One region of the Lelliottia amnigena genome, then DNA from elsewhere that is predicted to be linked to it. Evidence: predicted binding sites of a transcription regulator. Region 1 holds the regulator's gene; the other holds the start of a gene.
The links. The regulator PhoB, encoded in region 1, activates phosphate uptake and scavenging genes when phosphate is short. The targets are predictions, from matches to a motif close to CTGTCATAAAACTGNCNNAT.

Region 1 (3,182 bases):
CTTCAACGCTAAATTCGGCCCCCATCGGCACAGGCTGCCAGCGCACCACAATGTGTGTGCCTTCCGGCGTATGATTCACGGCGTTATAGACCAGATTCGATATCGCACTGCGCAATTGCTCTTCACTGCCGAGGATTTTGAGCGCGCTATCAACCTCAAACGTCAGCTGATGTTTTTTATGGCTCAGCGTCTGCGCTTCCCGCTCCACAACACGCAGCATCATCGGAACATCAATGGTTTCATTCAGTGCCAGCGTCGGGGCGGCTTCAATTTTCGACAGCGTCAGAAGCTGCTTCACCAGCCCTTCCATGCGATGCGTTTGCTCGCGCATCGTATGTAATGCTTTCTCTCGCGGCGCGCCTTCCAGCGTTTGCTCCTGCATCATCTCCAGATATCCCTGAAGCACGGTCAACGGGGTGCGCAATTCATGGCTGACGTTGGCAAAGAAATTACGACGCGCCCCTTCAAGCTGATGCATTTGGGTAACATCACGCGCCACCATCAGCCACTGCTTGTCGCTATAGGGCATAACGCGAATCTCAAGGTGACGGCCGTTATTCAGCACCAGATTGTGCGGGCGAGTAAATTCACGCTTTTTCAGATACAGCGTGAACTCGGGGTAACGTAGTAGATTCAGTATGTTCTGGCCATTATCGTCCGGCCAGCGGAGTCCAAGGAGCTGTTGTGCCAGACCATTACACCAGAAAATCGTCCCTTCTTCGGTAGTGAGGATCACGGCATCCGGCAGCGACTCTGCGCCGCTACGAAAGCGCTTTATCAGACTTCCCAGCTCGCGACGACGCTTTTTATTACGCATCTGCATCTGATGCAGGCCGTAAAGTAACGGCTCCCAGCTTCCGCTACCGGGCGGTGGCGTCATGCTGCGATCCACCCACAGCCACCACGACAGGCGCAGTAAATTCCAAAAATGCCAGATCAACAGGCCGGTTACTGCCGCCAGTAAAAACCACGGCAGGTAACCAAAAATAGCCCCCAAAATGAAGGCCGGGAGACAGCATAAGATCAGTTCAAAAACGAGCCTTTTCCATGACAGACGTTCCAGCACGCGTCACACTCCTGTCAGTGTTCAGAAACGGGTCGAAAAACGATAACCCGTGCCGCGGACCGTTTGCACCATGCGATCGTGGCCGCTGTGTTCCAGCGCTTTACGCAAGCGGCGAATATGCACATCAACCGTTCTGTCTTCAACATAGACGTTGGTTCCCCAAACGTTATTCAGCAACTGCTCACGACTGTAAACGCGTTCCGGATGCGTCATAAAGAAGTGCAATAGCTTAAATTCGGTCGGTCCCATGTCGAGCGGGTTTTCACCCGTCATCACGCGATGCGACGTGGGATCCAGGCTCAGCCCCTGCATCTCAATCACCTCTTCCACCGCCATCGGTGAAATACGGCGCATCACCGCTTTAATACGTGCCACCAGCTCCTTCGGTGAAAACGGCTTGGTGATGTAGTCATCCGCACCCGTTTCCAACCCGCGCACGCGATCTTCTTCTTCGCCGCGCGCGGTCAGCATCACAACCGGGATCTCGCGGGTCATCGCTTCACGTTTGATGTGTTTGATAAATTGCAGTCCAGAGCCGCCAGGCAACATCCAGTCAAGCAGAATCAAATCAGGCCAGGGTTCGTTCAGCTGATTCACCGCGCTGTCATAATCTTCAGCTTCTATCGGCTGAAAACCGTTTTGTTCGAGCACGAAGCACACCATTTCACGAATCGGAGCTTCATCTTCTACGACCAGAATACGTCTCGCCATACTTTACCCTGTCTTATTGAGGTTAAAAGTTTGTAATGCGGCGTCATTATGCGTCAGATTTATGACAGATTTATGAAAAACATTACCACTATGAATAGCAAACTATTGTTTTATTACAGCTGTAATTTCCCGTTCCCAGGACATTTATCACCGCAAAAGCCGTCACGCTACCTCACACCGGCACACCTCAGAACCCCATACTGACGCCCTTAACACTCAGAATTGGGCCGATGCAGCCAACACAGAGGCGGCCTGAAGGATCAAGTGTATAATCCCTTTCACCTTTTTTTGCCACGGATCTGTTATGCGCATACTTCACACCTCGGACTGGCATCTGGGTCAAAATTTTTACAGTAAAAGCCGCGCGGCCGAACACGAAGCGTTCCTGAACTGGCTGCTGGAAACGGCGCTGACGCACCAGGTTGACGCAATCATTGTCGCCGGTGATATTTTTGACACCGGATCGCCGCCCAGCTATGCGCGCGAAATCTATAATCGCTTCGTGGTTAATTTACAGAAAACGGGCTGCCATCTGGTCATCGTCGCGGGCAATCACGACTCGGTGGCAACACTGAATGAGTCGCGCGATATTCTGGCCTTTCTGAATACCACTGTAGTGGCAAACGCCGGGCACGCACCGCAAATCATCAAAAAACGCGACGGCACGCCGGGCGCCGTTATCTGCCCGATCCCCTTTTTGCGTCCGCGCGACATCGTGCAAAGCCAGGCCGGACTGACCGGCGGCGAAAAGCAACAGCACCTGCTGCAGGCCATCACCGACTACTATCAGCAGCAATATCTCGACGCCTGTGCCTTACGCGGTGAGGCGGCGCTACCCGTCATCGCCACCGGCCATTTAACCACCGTCGGTGCCAGTAAAAGCGACGCGGTACGCGAAATTTATATTGGTACGCTGGATGCGTTCCCGGCGCAGAACTTCCCGCCTGCCGATTACATCGCGCTCGGGCATATCCATCGGGCACAGAAGATTGGCGGCAGTGAACATATCCGCTATTGCGGCTCGCCCATTTCGCTCAGCTTTGACGAAACGGGCAAACCTAAAAGTGTGCATCTGGTGAGTTTTGTCGACGGAAAACTGCACGCGGTAGAAACCCTGGAAGTGCCGGTGACGCAGCCGCTGGCGGTGCTGAAAGGCGATCTGGCGGCCATCACCGCGCAGCTTGAGCAGTGGCGCAATGTGGAGCAAATCCCGCCCGTCTGGCTGGATATCGAAATCACGACGGATGACTATCTGCACGATATGCAGCGCAAAATCCAGGCGCTCACGGAAACGCTGCCCGTTGAGGTATTACTGGTGCGTCGCAGCCGCGAACAGCGTGAGAAAATCCTGCTCAGTGCGCAGCGCGAAACGCTCAGCGAGCTGAAAGTCGAAGAGGTTTTTGAA
Region 2 (3,182 bases), 2.1 Mb from region 1:
GTTTGGCGTGGTCCATCAGGACAATCCCGCGGCTGACGTTGCGCCCGGTAGGGTCATCGTCGCTGGCTACGAGCGGACGCACCCCTGCATACGCGCGAAGAATGCGCGTTTGCGCCATGACAGGGGCCAGTTTTTCTCCTTCGCGCAACAGGATATCCACCTCTTCGGCGGTGACGCGATTGCAGTCGATATCGTTATAGTCGATGTGCGTGGACGTGGTGCCAATGAGCGAAATGGTATCGCCGGGCACCAGAATGTCCGCGTCTGACGGCTTGCGGCAACGGTTGATGACGTGATTGTTGATGCGATGGTCGAGGATCAGCAGCGAGCCTTTCGCCGGGAACATGCGGATCGAGAGGTCGGCGTATTCAGCGATGCACTGGCCCCAGATCCCGGCAGCGTTGACCACCACGTTGGCATACAGCTCACTGTGTTCGCCATAAAGCGTGTCATAGACGCGCACGCCCCGGACGGTATCGCCGTCGCGGATAAGGCCAGTGACCTCGTGAGCCGTCAGAACGATCGCGCCATGCTCGCGCGCGTCAAGCATGTTGGCGGCGGTCAGACGGAAGGGATCGACGGTTCCATCGGGGACTTTCACTGCGCCAATGAGTGCAGGATTCACCGAGGGTTCAAGGCGTCTGGCGAGCGCCGGATCGAGCGTTTCGGTGCGAACACCCGCTTCGGTGCAGGCACGGACAAAGGTCTGCTGAAACGCGAGATCGTCTTCGGGCAGGGTAATAAACAGGCCGTCGGTAGGCTCAATGCAGTGGCGGGCGATGCGTTTGAGAATTTGGTTTTCTGCGATGCACTCGCGGGCGGACTCGTTGTCGGTCACCGCGTAGCGCGCGCCGCTGTGTAGTAAGCCATGGTTTCGCCCGGTCGCACCGGTGGCGATATCGTGACGCTCCAGCAGCGTAACCTTTAGCCCGCGCAGGGCACAGTCTCGTGCGATACCAGCCCCTGTTGCGCCGCCGCCGATGATAATCACATCGCTATAACGAGGATCGCGGAGTGTCATTATCTTCCCTCATGTTCGTTTTTTACTATTCAGCCACATTAATAGTGTGGTTTGTTTGATTTCGAACATAATCGAGCGCAATACGAAACTAAAGCGTGATCTCATGCGCTTATTTGCTCATGCTGTCATATTTCTGTAACAATTTGTGCGTTGATTCACAGTAACAATCGCTGTGATTTTTTAACATCGCGGCCTCTGGAATCGGGGTGGCTACACAACCTCGAAAATTTATGACATGGCCACGGAGGCTCTAATGCTCAGTATCTTCAAACCTGCGCCGCATCAGGCGCGCGTGTCAGAGGCAGAAGTCGACCCGCTATACCGTCGCCTGCGTTGGCAAATTTTCCTCGGTATTTTCTTCGGCTATGCCGCTTACTATCTGGTGCGTAAGAACTTTGCGCTGGCGATGCCGTATCTGGTTGAACAAGGATTTTCACGCGGTGATTTAGGTTTCGCACTGTCGGGTATTTCGATTGCCTATGGGTTTTCCAAGTTCATTATGGGGTCCGTTTCGGATCGCTCGAATCCGCGCGTCTTCTTGCCTGCCGGTTTGATTCTGGCGTCCGCCGTGATGTTATTCATGGGCTTTGTACCGTGGGCAACGTCCAGTATCGCCATCATGTTTGTCCTGCTGTTCCTGTGCGGTTGGTTCCAGGGAATGGGATGGCCGCCGTGCGGACGTACCATGGTGCACTGGTGGTCGCAGAAAGAGCGTGGTGGGATTGTCTCGGTGTGGAACTGTGCGCATAACGTTGGCGGCGGTATTCCACCGCTGTTGTTCCTGCTGGGGATGGCGTGGTTTAACGACTGGAAAGCGGCGCTGTATATGCCTGCTTTCGGGGCCATCGTTATTGCGATCATTGCCTTTGCTTTGATGCGTGATACCCCGCAATCGTGCGGTCTTCCGCCGATTGAAGAGTATAAAAACGACTACCCGGACGATTACAACGAGCAGCATGAAGAAGAGCTGACGGCAAAACAGATCTTTATGAAGTACGTTCTGCCTAACAAACTGTTGTGGTACATCGCTATCGCCAACGTGTTTGTCTATCTGCTGCGTTACGGCATCCTCGACTGGTCGCCGACCTATCTGAAAGAGGTGAAGCATTTCGCACTGGATAAGTCGTCGTGGGCCTATTTTCTGTATGAATACGCCGGTATTCCAGGCACGTTAATTTGCGGCTGGATGTCGGACAAAGTGTTCAGAGGCAACCGTGGTGCAACGGGCGTGTTCTTTATGACGCTCGTGACCATCGCCACTATCGTGTACTGGCTGAATCCTCCAGGTAATCCGGGCGTGGATATGGCCTGTATGATTGTGATCGGCTTCCTGATTTACGGTCCGGTGATGCTGATTGGTCTGCATGCGCTGGAACTGGCGCCGAAAAAAGCCGCAGGCACTGCCGCGGGCTTTACCGGTCTGTTCGGCTATCTTGGTGGCTCAGTCGCGGCCAGCGCCATCGTGGGTTACACGGTCGATTTCTTCGGCTGGGATGGTGGCTTTATGGTGATGATTGGCGGCAGCATTATGGCGGTATTACTGCTGATCGTCGTTATGATTGGCGAAAAACGCCATCATGCGGAGATGATGCAGAAACGAGGCTAAAAAAATGCCCGCGTAAGCGGGCATTACATTTCGATTTCGATATCGCCTTTTGCCCGGCAACAGCAGGGCAAAATTTCCCCATCGTTGATAAACGCCAGCGGTTCCGTTAGCCAGTCCACTTGTCCTGCCACTAAACGACAGCGGCATGAGCCGCAGTAGCCCGCACGGCACTGATACTCAACTTCAACCTGATGCGACTCCAGGGCCACCAGCAGGGAAGGGTGTTCTTCCCGGCACAATACTTCTGTACCGGAAAGGCTTAACGTTACGCGGCTCATCAGAGCTGGAAATCGCTCAGATCGTCAGTGTTCACTTCGGAATCAATCTGACCGACCAGATAAGAACTCACTTCCACTTCCTGCGGCGCAACTTGCACGTTATCGGACACCAGCCAGGTGTTGATCCACGGAATCGGGTTGGAGCGCGTTTTGAACGGCAGCTCAAGCCCTACCGCCTGCATGCGGATATTGGTGATGTATTCGATGTATTGGCACAGAATATCTTTGTTCAGGCCGATCATGGAGCCATCGCGGAACAGGTACTCTGCCCACTCTT

Region 2: a site for PhoB is predicted at 1,144-1,163, ahead of glpT (glycerol-3-phosphate transporter). Genes of this name have one in related genera too.

Annotation. Positions count from the first base shown of each region.
Region 1 covers NZ_CP077236.1:2,745,155-2,748,336, reverse strand. Annotated here, with positions in the region: gene phoR (phosphate regulon sensor histidine kinase PhoR) at 1-1,066, opposite strand, end outside; gene phoB (phosphate response regulator transcription factor PhoB) at 1,088-1,777, opposite strand; gene sbcD (exonuclease subunit SbcD) at 2,082-3,182, shown strand, end outside.
Region 2 covers NZ_CP077236.1:346,991-350,172, reverse strand. Annotated here, with positions in the region: gene glpA (anaerobic glycerol-3-phosphate dehydrogenase subunit A) at 1-1,021, opposite strand, end outside; gene glpT (glycerol-3-phosphate transporter) at 1,275-2,627, shown strand; gene yfaE (class I ribonucleotide reductase maintenance protein YfaE) at 2,651-2,905, opposite strand; gene nrdB (class Ia ribonucleoside-diphosphate reductase subunit beta) at 2,905-3,182, opposite strand, start outside.